2 regions of the Marinobacter sp. C1S70 genome follow, and region 2 is predicted to be linked to the other one. Evidence: predicted binding sites of a transcription regulator. Region 2 holds the regulator's gene; the other holds the start of a gene.

Region 1 (6,484 bases), on a different contig from region 2:
TGGTAATGAACTGCTTTGATTATCGATTGCGGGCAAGGTCATTTCAATGTTGTGGCCTGCTTCCTTGGTTACATATCGTTAAGGGCGTGGGTCTTGGTTAAGAACTGGGATTGAGGCCACAAAAAAGCCCCGCACGGGGCGGGGCTTCTGGTCTGCATAGTCTGCACCGAATTGGTGCAGGGCTTTAGCAGGAGTAGTACAGATCGAACTCGACCGGGTGAGTGGTCATGTTCAGACGCTCGACTTCGCCACGCTTCAGGTCGATGTAGCCTTTGATCATGTCTTCGGTGAACACGCCGCCACGGGTCAGGAACTCGTGGTCTGCTTGCAGGCAGTCCAGGGCCTCGGACAGAGTCTCGGCAACCTTCGGAATGTTCAGGGCTTCTTCCTTCGGCAGGTCATACAGATCCTTGTCCATGGCATCGCCAGGGTGGATCTTGTTCTGGATACCGTCCAGGCCGGCCATCATCAGGGCAGCAAAGGCCAGGTACGGGTTAGCGGCCGGATCCGGGAAGCGCACTTCAATACGACGAGCTTTCGGGCTGTTCACGTACGGAATACGGATGGAGGCAGAACGGTTACGGGCAGAGTAGGCCAGCATAACCGGTGCTTCATAGCCCGGAACCAGGCGCTTGTAGCTGTTGGTGGCCGGGTTGGTGAAGGCGTTGATGGCCTTGGCATGCTTGATCACACCGCCGATGTAGTACAGGGCTGCTTCGCTCAGGCCCGCGTAGCTGTCGCCGGCAAACAGGTTCTTGCCGTCTTTGCTCAGGGACATATGAACGTGCATACCGGAGCCGTTGTCACCCACAACCGGCTTGGGCATGAAGGTGGCGGTCTTGCCGTAGGCGTGAGCTACGTTGTGCACGCAGTACTTCAGGATCTGAACTTCGTCTGCTTTGCGGGTCAGGGTGTTGGCGCCAACACCGATTTCACACTGGCCAGCGGTGCCCACTTCGTGGTGGTGAACTTCAATTTCCAGGCCCATGGATTCCATGGCGGCACACATGGCACCACGCAGGTCGTGCAGGCTGTCGACCGGCGGAACCGGGAAGTAGCCGCCTTTTACGCCCGGGCGGTGGCCAATGTTGTTGCGGTCAAAGTCTTCACCGGAAACCCACGCGGCTTCTTCAGAATGGATGTGGTAAGAAGCGCCTTGCATGTCCACGTTCCATTTGACGGAATCGAACACGAAGAACTCAGGCTCCGGGCCGAACAGAGCGCCATCAGCGATGCCGGTGGACTTCAGGTATTCTTCGGCGCGACGGGCAACAGAACGGGGATCGCGCTCATAACCCTGCATGGTAGAAGGCTCTACAATGTTGCAGGTGATGTTGACGGTGGTTTCTTCGGTGAACGGGTCCAGAACGGCGGTTTCGTCGTCCGGCATCAGGATCATGTCGGATTCGTTGATGCCTTTCCAGCCGGCAATGGAGGAGCCGTCGAACATCTTGCCGTCAGCGAAAAAGTCTTCGTCCGCCTCGGTGGCGGGCAGGGTTACGTGCTGCTCTTTACCACGGCTGTCGGTGAAACGCAGGTCAATCCACTTGACTTCGTGTTCTTTGATCAAATCAATCGTCTTGGACATTGTGCATGCTCCGTAAGGTTTTACATGTTCGTTGTGCCGGATCGTTCAGTGTTCTGAGGCCCGATCTTTTTTCAGGTCAGGGAAGCTTACCAGAAGCTTGTGGTCCTTACCTTCACTATGCGGCTGCTTTGGCATAAGCAATCGGCTTGCCAGTTTTTGTCGGCTGCGCCAGAACAGCGCAGCGACAAGGCTTTCGGGCTAATGTGGCGCAGCTTTCTGGCCGAAGACCATGCTTATTGCACCACTGCAGTGCACCATGGTGGTGCAAGTTCTCTGATAACGCATAATTATGGTGCAAGCCCCGATTGGTTACATATTAGGCACTAATCTTCATATTATCGCCATGGACTTTTCGATATACTGCGCGCCGCTAATTTCTTCAGGATACCCGTTGTGATTGATAAGCTTAGAAACGTTGCCATTATTGCCCACGTTGACCATGGCAAGACCACCCTGGTTGACCAGCTGCTGCGCCAGTCTGGCACGCTGGATCGGAAAGAGCTCGAAAACGAGCGTGTAATGGACTCCAACGACCAGGAAAAAGAACGTGGCATTACCATTCTGGCAAAAAACACTGCTCTAAAATGGAAAGACTACGACATCAATATCGTAGACACCCCGGGCCACGCTGACTTTGGTGGTGAAGTAGAGCGTGTAATGAGTATGGTGGACAGTGTGCTGCTGGTGGTGGATTCCATCGACGGCCCCATGCCGCAAACCCGTTTCGTGACTCAGAAAGCTTTCGCAGCGGGCCTGAACCCGATTGTGGTCGTGAACAAAATTGACCGTCCGGGTGCCCGCCCGGATTGGGTGGTGGATCAGGTGTTTGACCTGTTCGACAACCTTGGTGCCACCGATGAACAGCTCGACTTCCCGATAGTCTATGCCAGTGCGCTGAACGGCATCGCCGGCATGGATCATGAGAATCTGGACGACAACATGGACGCTGTGTTCCAGGCCATTGTTGATCATGTGCCAGCGCCTTCGGTTGATCTGGATGGCCCGTTCCAGATGCAGATCTCCCAGTTGGACTACAACAGTTTCCTGGGTGTTATCGGTATCGGTCGCATTATGCGAGGTAAAGTGAAGACCAACACCCCGGTGGTGGCTATCGGTGCCGACGGCAAGAAGCGTAACGGTCGTATCCTGAAGATCATGGGCCACTCTGGCCTGCAGCGTGTGGAAGTTGAGGAAGCCCAGGCTGGCGACATTGTGTGCGTGAGTGGTCTGGACCAGCTGTTCATATCTGACACTCTTTGTGATCCCTCCAACGTAGAAGCCCTTCCGGCGCTGACCGTTGATGAGCCCACCGTATCCATGACGTTCCAGGTAAATGATTCACCGTTTGCCGGTAAAGAAGGCAAGTATGTGACCAGCCGGAACATCAAGGAGCGCCTGGAAAAAGAGCTACTGCACAACGTAGCGCTGCGGGTTGAAGAAGGCGACTCGGCCGACAAGTTCAAGGTATCCGGTCGTGGTGAGCTGCACCTGTCGGTTCTGATCGAGAACATGCGCCGCGAAAACTTCGAGCTGGCCGTGGGCCGGCCGGTGGTGGTCATCAAGGAAGTCGACGGCCAGAAGCAAGAGCCGTACGAAAACGTGATCATCGACATCGAAGAGCAGCACCAGGGCCCGATTATGGAGCAGATGGGGCTGCGCAAAGGTGACATGACTAACATGATCCCGGACGGCAAGGGCCGTATCCGCCTGGAATACACCATTCCGGCCCGTGGCCTGATCGGTTTCCGTAACACCTTCCTGACCATGACTTCCGGTACCGGCATCCTGACCTCCACCTTCAGCCACTACGGCCCGGTGAAGATGGGTGACGTAACCAGCCGTCAGAACGGTGTCATCGTTTCCATGGCCACCGGTACTGCGCTGACCTACTCCCTCGAAACTCTACAGAGCCGGGGTAAGCTGTTCCTGGACCCTGGCCAGGAAATCTATGAAGGCCAGCTCTGCGGTATCCATAGCCGTGACAACGACCTGGTGGTTAACCCCACCAAGGGCAAGAAGCTGGACAACATGCGTGCCTCTGGAAAGGACGAAGTGATCGGCCTGGTGCCGCCCATCAAGTTCACTCTGGAGCAGGCGCTGGAGTTTATCGACGATGATGAACTGGTTGAGGTGACGCCCAAGTCGATTCGTCTGCGCAAGAAGCTCCTGACCGAAAACGAGCGTAAGCGCGCTAACAAGAAGTAATCCCTCAGGGGCCGGGACATCGTTGTGAGGCGGTAAACGCTTCCGTCTGTTTTCCTGGCCCCTGTATTTTTCTCGCCTGTCTCAGCTAGACTGCCGTTATCCCCGAAACGGAGTTTTTCATGCTGACCCTCTATCCTGAAATCGAGCCCTACGCCCGCCACCGATTGGCGGTGGATCATCCCCATGAGCTGTACCTCGAGGAATCCGGCAATCCGGACGGAATTCCGGTGATTGTCTTTCATGGCGGGCCGGGTGGCGGTTGTGAGGACTACCACCGGCGCTTTTTCGATGCCGAACGTTTCCGGATTATTTTGCTGGATCAGAGGGGCGCCGGACGATCGACCCCGTTGGCCGAGCTGGAGGGTAACAGGACAGACAAACTGGTTGAGGATCTTGAAGCGGTTCGGCATTTTCTCGGCATCGATCGCTGGTTGCTGTTTGGGGGAAGCTGGGGCTCGACGCTAAGTCTGGTTTATGCCGAGACCCACCCTGACCGGGTTCTGGGGTTGGTGTTGCGGGGTATCTTTCTGTGTCGGCCCCGGGATATTCACTGGTTTTATCAGGACGGCGCCAGCCGGGTATTCCCGGATTACTGGCAGGATTACCTTGCCCAGATTCCGGAGGTGGAGCGCGACGATATGGTGGCGGCCTACTACCGGCGCCTGACCAGCGCTAATGAGCTGGAACAGATTCAGGCCGCGAAAGCCTGGTCCGTCTGGGAAGGGCGGTGCGCCACTCTGCATCCCAATCCCAAGGTGGTGGAGCATTTTGGGCATCCTCATGTGGCCATAGCGCTGGCCCGGATTGAATGCCACTATTTCATGAATAATTCGTTCCTTGAGCCCGACCAGATCGTGCGTGATGCCTCGCGGCTAAAGGACATTCCGGGCGTCATTGTGCACGGCCGCTATGACATTGTTTGCCCGCTGGATAATGCCCTGGCTCTGAGCAAGGCCTGGCCGGAGGCGGAGCTTCAGATCATTCGTGATGCCGGCCACTCGGCATCCGAGCCAGCGATTGTAGATGCCCTGATGCGGGGCGTTGAGAGTGTGGTTGCCAGAAGTCTTCCCTCAGTTGGCTGAGAATGCGACTTTTTATTGATCTGACAGGGTTGCGGTGGTCTTGCGGGCTCTATACACTTTTCGCGTTTCAGAAATTTAACCTTCGGTGTTACCGCTCAAGGGACTGAATGAAAGGACTGATCCAGCGCGTTTCGGAAGCCAGTGTAGCCGTAGATGGTGAAACGATTGCCCGTATTGGTCCCGGGCTGCTCTTGCTCCTTGGCGTAGAAAGGAACGATACACTGAATGAGGCAAAGGAACTGTGCCGAAAAATCCTCTCCTACCGGGTTTTCCCCGATGAGCAGGGCCGGATGAACGTGAATGTTCAGGATGCCGGTGGCTCATTGCTTGTTGTCCCCCAGTTTACGCTTGCTGCTGACACGTCATCTGGCACGCGCCCGGGTTTTTCCCTGGCTGCTGCACCGGAGCTGGCGAACCGGCTTTACGGTGACTTTGTGGCTGAAGCGAGTGGTCTGCTGGGTGCTGGACGTGTGGGTACGGGGGAGTTTGGTGCTGATATGAAAGTGGCGCTGATCAACGATGGTCCGGTTACCTTTATGTTGGAATCTGGCCAGAGAGGGTTGTGCACAAAAATGTGACGCAGTTGCCTGCAGTGCCTCACGAAAGTGCGTGATTTGAGGTATTGTTTTGTGGCCCTCGGCTGAGGAAGCGTTGAGCGTAAGATAACCGGTTGTTTTTCTGATTTTTTTGGTTATCTGGCCCTGAATTTGTTGTGGAAATGGGAGAGGTTGTTAGTCCAGGCTGATCTAACGACAAAGGTTACGAATGCAAATGGGGCTAAAAAATAGCCATTAAAAATTTGCAAAAAATGGCACATTGTATTAAAACAGGTTCATCACGCAGAGCTTTAATAAAGCTGTGTAAGTGGTTGAGATCTAAGGCAAGCGTGCTTGTCTTATAAAAAGAAGAAAAGCTGTTCCCACAGGAATGACCGGGGCCAGTCAGATACCCGGCAGGCAGAGCCCAGGGCTGTGCCGGCCAATAAAAATCGGGATTTAGACCCGTCGAAAACCTGAGTTAACTCAAAAAGGAAGACGCAACATGAAAAAAACGATTCTTGCTTCTGCTATTGCAGCTGCAACCTTCTCTGGCGCTGCCATGGCACAGTCTACTCTGTCTGCCTCTGAGCTGGCGGCAAAGATGGATTCCATGCCGACTGTTTACGGTAACATTCAGTACGCGATCACCCACACCAACGTTGACGGTGGTGGCTCCGAGGTCAAGCACTTTGACAACGGCACTACTCTTGGTGTGAAGCATGACCACGAAGTTGCTCCGGGAATCACAGGCTTCTTCAAGCTGGAGCTCGAAGATATCAATGCTGATGATAAGAGTGGCAGCAACGGTATCGACGGTCTTGACGAAGCCTACATCGGTATTAAGGGCGACAGTTTTGGTCAAGTTTGGGTGGGTTCTGACGACTCCATGTACGAGTCTGCCATTGACGAAATCTACAACTTTCACGAAGTTGGTTCAGATATTCAGGGCAACTACGACACTGGCGAAGGTGACTTGATTCAGTATCTGTCTCCGAGCTTCAGTGGCCTGACTTTCGGTGCTGCTGTGCAGTTCAATGGCGACAACGATGCTAAAGATGGCGACAAGTCGT
Region 2 (6,484 bases):
TGCGGGCCAGGGCCACCCGCCGGGTCATGCCACCGGACAACTCTGAGGGCATCAGCTCTCTGGCACCCCGCAAGCCCACCGCCTCCAGCTTCATCAGAACAATGTCCCGGATCATGTCTTCCGGTAGCGACGTGTGCACCCGCAGCGGGAAGGCAACGTTCTCGTAAACACTGAGATCGGTGAACAGCGCGCCACTCTGGAACAGCATGCCCATCTTCTCACGCAGCTGGTAAAGCGCCTTGCGCTTAAGCCCGGGCACGTCGTGGCCTGCCACATTCACCTGGCCCGAATCCGGGCGAAGCTGGCCTCCGATGAGCCTGAGGAGTGTGGTTTTACCAGTACCACTGGGGCCCATGATGGCAGTCACCTTCCCCTTGGGGATATCCAGACTGATCCCATCAAAGATCCGGCGCCCGGAGCGGGAAAACACCACATCCCTAAGTTTTATGTATGCAGATGACTCCATAATCCATCCCTTTCAAGGAGCACCTACATTATGACAAGCTCCCCCAGACCTCAATTAAAGCAACGTAAAATGTCTTGATGGCAATGATCAGATTCCCTGATGCAGGAGAGCCGGGGGCGCCAGAAGTGATATACTTCGGCCTCAAATCCCAGATCGAGCAGACAGCCAGCCGACATGACCGAATCAAACACCTTTACCACGCAGGACTTTTGCAACTCGGCCCTCCGGGCAATCCGCATCGAGCGCGAAGCCATTGAAGCGCTGGAAAGCCGTATAAACGGCGACTTCAGCCGCGCCTGCGAGGTCATCATGGCCTGCAAAGGCCGGGTTGTGGTGACAGGCATGGGCAAATCGGGGCACATCGGCAACAAGATAGCCGCCACGCTCGCCAGCACGGGCACGCCCGCCTTTTTTGTTCATCCAGGCGAAGCCAGCCACGGCGACCTGGGTATGATAACACCCCAGGATGTGGTCATCGCCATTTCCAACAGCGGCAGCACCAGCGAAGTGGTCACCATTCTCCCCCTGATCAAGCGCATGGGCGCGCCATTGATCAGCATGACCGGCAAACCCGATTCGGTACTGGCACAAGAGGCCGTTGCCAACCTGGATGTCAGCGTGGCCATTGAAGCCTGCCCGCTGGGCCTGGCACCCACCTCCAGCACAACCGCCACCCTGGTCATGGGCGATGCCCTGGCCGTGGCGCTGCTTGAAGCCCGGGGATTCAGCGCCGAGGATTTTGCGTTTTCCCACCCTGGCGGCAGCCTCGGACGCCGTTTGCTGCTGCGGGTATCCGACATCATGCATACCGGTGACCAGATTCCTCAGGTTGCCGAGGGCACAACCCTGAGCGGGGCACTGCTGGAAATAACCCGCAAGGGCCTGGGTATGACCACGGTCGTTAATGCCGCCGGCACCCTGACGGGCATCTTCACCGACGGCGACCTGCGCCGGACCCTGGACAAATCCGTGGATGTGCACACTACCCCCATCCAGGACGTGATGACCCGCAACGGCAAAACCATCCGGGCAGACCACCTGGCGGCAGAAGCCTTGAATATCATGGAAGAAATGAAGATCAACGCCTTGCCGGTTACCGACGCAAACGGCACCCTGGTGGGCGCTATTAATATGCACGACCTGCTGCGGGCCGGAGTGATTTGATGACTCAGACAGCGCATCCGTTACAAACCCACTGGGACGCAGCCCTGAAGGCCAAAGCCTCGGACATTCGCCTGATCGCCCTGGACGTGGACGGCATTATGAGCGATGGCCGCCTCTATTTCAGTGCCAGCGGCGATGAACTCAAGGCCTTCAACATTCTTGACGGCCTGGGCCTGAAACAACTGATGCAGGCAGGCATCACCGTGGCGGTGATTACCGGACGGCGCTCGCCCCTCACGGAAAAGCGGATGTCGGATCTGGGCATCCCGCACCTGATGCAGGGTCGCGAAGACAAAAAAATCGCATTGCTGGAATTGATCCGGGATATGAACCTTAAGCCGGAACAGATTGCCTATATGGGCGACGACCTGCCCGACCTGCCTGCGCTGCGTTTTGCCGGCCTTGGCATCACGGTACCCAACGGCTACTGGCTGGTTCAGCAACACGCCGACTACTGTACCCGCAGCCACGGTGGACAGGGCGCTGTGCGCGAGGCCTGCGATCTCCTGCTCTGGGCTCAAGGGCATCTGGACAACACTCTTGCCCCCTATCTGGACGAGCCAGCATGATCACCGAGCGGCTTTTCGGCGATCGTGGCAAACGGCGGATTACAGCCCTGGCCCTTGCCGCCACCGTAACAGCAACCGTTTTTCTGCTGTGGCAAAGTGACGAGCCTGTCAGTTCGCGGAATGCCGCCAGCGAACTACGGGGGCCCGCAGAGCCCGACGGCTTTGTGATCGGCGGCCAATACCGCGCCTGGGATGAGCAAGGGAACCTCCAGATTGATCTCAAAAGCCCCAGAATTGAGCAGTTTGAAGCAACCGGCACGGCTCATCTGGATACGCCGATAGCCCGGCTTTTCAGTGAGGGCAGCCCCGACCCTTGGCTCATTGAGTCCAATGAAGGTAGCCTTCAGCAGAACAATGAAAAGCTGGAACTTACGGGGAACGTCCAATTGACCCGACAGTCCGAAGGCCGCGAAGCCGTTCTGGAGACCGAGGCACTGACCCTGGACAACAGCAACGGCACCGTCTACACCGACCAGCCGGTGACCATCACCGAGCCTTTCGGCGTCACCCGCTCCACCGGTATGAAAGCCTGGATCAACGAACGCATTCTCGAACTCAACTCCCGGGTAGAGGGACAATATGAAACCGTCAGGTAAACGATCTTTCTGCCGGCCAGTGATTCTGGCCATGGCATTGCTGGCCGGCCCGGCATCGGCATTCAACCTGGATTCCGATATCCCCATAAAGGTCAGTGCAGATTCGGCCCGTCTGGATGAAAGCGCCGGAACGGCCGTTTACACCGGCGCTGTCGAACTGATTCAGGGCGAAACCCGGCTGGACGCGGATCGGGTGGTACTTTACCGCAACCAACAGGGTGTCAGCCGGATTGAAGCCGCCGGCAACCCCGCCCATTACCGGCAACCCGGCCAGGAAGGCGAAGGCACGACCGATGCCAAGGCCCTGAACATCACCTGGTCTGGCGATGAAAACCTGGTTATTTTTGAACGCCAGGCCGTTATTGAACAAGACGGCAACGTATTCCGGGGCGACGTCATCCACTACGACACTGTTCGCCGCGTTGTTACTGCGGAAGGCGGCACGCCATCCGACGGCGGCTCCGGCCGGGTGGAAATGGTGATTCAGCCTCGTAATTCAGCTCAATCCAGTGACGGGAAAGGTTCGGATGGCAGTTCTCAGGGCCAGTAATCTGGCAAAAAGCTACAAGCAGAAAAAAGTGGTGCTGGACGTTTCTCTGGAAATTCGCTCCGGCGAGATTGTCGGCCTGCTCGGCCCCAACGGCGCCGGCAAGACCACCTGCTTCTACATGATCGTGGGCCTGGTGCCTGCGGATCACGGCCGGATCACCATCGACACCCAGGACATCACCCCGCTGCCAATGCATGGGCGCGCCCGCAAGGGCATCGGTTACCTGCCCCAGGAGGCCTCCGTGTTTCGCAAACTGACCGTGCGGGACAACATCATGGCCATCCTCGAAACCCGCAAAGGCATGAGTCGGGCGGAACGGGAGGCCAAGCTGGAAGAGTTGCTGGAAGAGTTTCATATTACTCACATCCGTGACAGCGTGGGTATGGCGCTATCCGGCGGCGAACGCCGCAGGGTTGAAATCGCCCGGGCGCTGGCCATGGAGCCCGCGTTTATCCTGCTGGACGAACCCTTCGCGGGCGTAGACCCTATCTCCGTCAGTGACATCAAGCACATTATCCGGCACCTGCGGGATAAAGGCATTGGCGTATTGATTACCGACCATAACGTTCGGGAAACCCTCGACATCTGCGAGAATGCCTACATCGTTTCCGGCGGCCACATCATCGCCTCCGGCAATGCCGAAGCCATTCTGGCAAACCAGCAGGTGAAAGAAGTATATCTGGGTGATGAGTTCCGGCTCTGACCTGATAAAACTGGGTTTATCCGAGGTCTGATTGTTTTGATGATCTGTAGCAAGTAAACTCGGCAAAAAACTTGCTTATACTGTTCACAGACAATGGCAAGTAACCAGCGTACAACATTTTTTTCGGCCTGTGCGCCGGCAAAGCAACAACCGGGATGCCCACGAGTTATGGATCTTGAGCCATGGTTATGAAAGCCTCATTACAGCTTAAGCTGGGCCAGAGTCTGACCATGACGCCCCAGCTGCAGCAGGCCATACGCCTGCTACAGCTTTCTACCCTCGATCTCCAGCAGGAAATCCAGCAGGCGCTGGAATCCAACCCAATGCTGGAAACCTCAGAGGACGATGAGCACCCTGAAGGCGACGAGCGCGAAGAGCACGAGCACAGTGAAGCTTCCAGCTCTGAGGCCAACCAGGACGACAGCCACCAGGACGCGAGCCCGGACTGGGACGAAACCGAGAACGGCCCTGACTGGTCGTCCGAGAACGATATTCCGGACAACATTCCCGATGATCTGCCAGTGGATACCGCCTGGGACGACATCTACCAGTCTGCCCCGGCTCCGGCCAGCAAAGGCGAAGACGAGCACGAATCGGATTTCGAAACCCGGAACTCGCCTACCGAAACCCTGCAGGATCACCTCGAGTGGCAGCTGAACCTGACGCCTCTGAGCGAGCGGGATCAGGCCATTGCCCACGCGCTGCTGGATGCTGTGGATGAGCGCGGCTACCTGACGTCTGACATTGAGGACATTCACGCAGGCCTGCTGGACGAAACCGAAGAAGACCCGTTGGAACTGGACGAAGTGGAAGCGGTACTCCACCGCCTGCAACACTTCGACCCGCCCGGCGTGTTCGCTCGGGATCTCCAGGAATGCCTGCTGATTCAGCTCAACCAGCTGCCACCGGATACCCCCTGGCTGCGCCAGGCGAGACTGGTGGTTACCCAGTTCCTGCACCTGCTTGGCAACCGGGACTACGCGCAACTGTTACGCCGCAGCCGGCTCAAGGAAGACCAGCTGAAACAGGTACTGGCCCTGATCACCAGCCTGAACCCTCGCCCTGGCGATGTCGTGGACCGGGCCGAACCGGATTACGTTATCCCGGACGTTATCGTACGCAAACACGAAGGCCGCTGGCGGGTTGAACTCAACCCGGAAATCGCTCCGCGTATCCGGGTGAATGCCAGCTACGCGTCACTGATCCGCCGGGCTGACAGCAGTGCCGATAACACCTACCTGCGCGACCAGCTGCAAGAAGCGAAATGGTTTATCAAGAGCCTGCAAAGCCGGAATGAAACCCTGCTGAAAGTGGCCACCCGCATCGTTGAACACCAGCAAGGGTTCCTGGATCAGGGCGAAGAAGCCATGAAGCCTCTGATCCTGTCTGACATTGCCCAGGCGGTGGAAATGCACGAGTCCACGATTTCCCGGGTTACCACCCAGAAGTACATGCACACGCCCCGCGGTATTTTTGAGCTGAAGTACTTTTTCTCCAGCCACGTCAGCACCGCCGAGGGCGGCGAATGCTCGTCTACAGCCATCCGGGCGATGATCAAGAAGCTGATTGCCGAGGAAACCCCGAAAAAGCCATTGAGCGATAGCAAAATTGCAGCCATGCTAGGGGAACAGGGAATCAACGTGGCGCGGCGTACCGTGGCCAAATACCGGGAGGCCATGCATATTCCTCCCTCGAACGAACGAAAACGCCTGGTTTAAACTTTCGCCGGTGCAAGATGCACTGGCACGCAAGCCGGCAAGCACGCCGGCAGTATGACAACAGGAGACGCCTATGCAACTCAACATTTCAGGCCATCACGTAGAACTGACTCCCGCTCTGAAGGATTACGTCAACACCAAGTTCGAGAAGCTGGAGCGTCACTTCGACCACATCAGTAACTGCCAGGTCACCCTGGAGGTCGAGAAGGTGCGCCAGATGGCGGAAGCCACGCTGCACGTGATTGGTGGTGAGATTCACGCAAAGGCAGAAAATGAGGACATGTACGCCGCAATCGACGCTCTGGTCGACAAGCTGGACCGTCAGATCCTCAAGCACAAGGAAAAGAACGTAGACCGGATGCACGGTAACGGCGGTCGCTGAAGCGCGAACCTTACCGGGTGTTTCATGAAACGAGCTGCGGCGGGGCTAACCGGCCGCAGCCTTTTTTTTACGGACATGCAGTCGATCCATGAGCGAGCCATCCCTGACCATCGACAATATTCTTGCCCCTGAACTGACCCTCTGTAAGGTGCCGGCCTCAAGCAAGAAACGTGTGCTGGAGTTCATCGCTGAACGGATTCACTTTCAGGATGAAATCCTCAGCGACACCCAGATCTTCAACAATCTGGTCTCCCGCGAACGGCTGGGCAGCACCGGTATCGGTGAGGGTATTGCCATCCCCCACTGCCGACTGGAAGGCCTGGACCGCGTCATCGG

The links. The regulator sigma-54, encoded in region 2, starts transcription at its own class of promoters, with help from an activator protein. The targets are predictions, from matches to a motif close to ANTGGCATNNANNTTGCTNT.
Region 1: a site for sigma-54 is predicted at 1,723-1,742, ahead of glnA (glutamate--ammonia ligase). Genes of this name have one in related genera too.

Annotation. Positions count from the first base shown of each region.
Region 1 covers NZ_AXBW01000028.1:38,785-45,268, forward strand. The annotation lists gene glnA (glutamate--ammonia ligase) at 185-1,588, opposite strand; gene typA (translational GTPase TypA) at 1,982-3,793, shown strand; gene pip (prolyl aminopeptidase) at 3,913-4,875, shown strand; gene dtd (D-aminoacyl-tRNA deacylase) at 4,983-5,453, shown strand; gene Q669_RS09415 (porin) at 5,917-6,484, shown strand, end outside.
Region 2 covers NZ_AXBW01000027.1:7,439-13,922, forward strand. The annotation lists gene Q669_RS09005 (ATP-binding cassette domain-containing protein) at 1-466, opposite strand, end outside; gene Q669_RS09010 (KpsF/GutQ family sugar-phosphate isomerase) at 641-1,630, shown strand; gene Q669_RS09015 (KdsC family phosphatase) at 1,630-2,199, shown strand; gene lptC (LPS export ABC transporter periplasmic protein LptC) at 2,196-2,795, shown strand; gene lptA (lipopolysaccharide transport periplasmic protein LptA) at 2,779-3,345, shown strand; gene lptB (LPS export ABC transporter ATP-binding protein) at 3,323-4,048, shown strand; gene Q669_RS09035 (RNA polymerase factor sigma-54) at 4,237-5,766, shown strand; gene hpf (ribosome hibernation promoting factor) at 5,840-6,148, shown strand; gene ptsN (PTS IIA-like nitrogen regulatory protein PtsN) at 6,237-6,484, shown strand, end outside.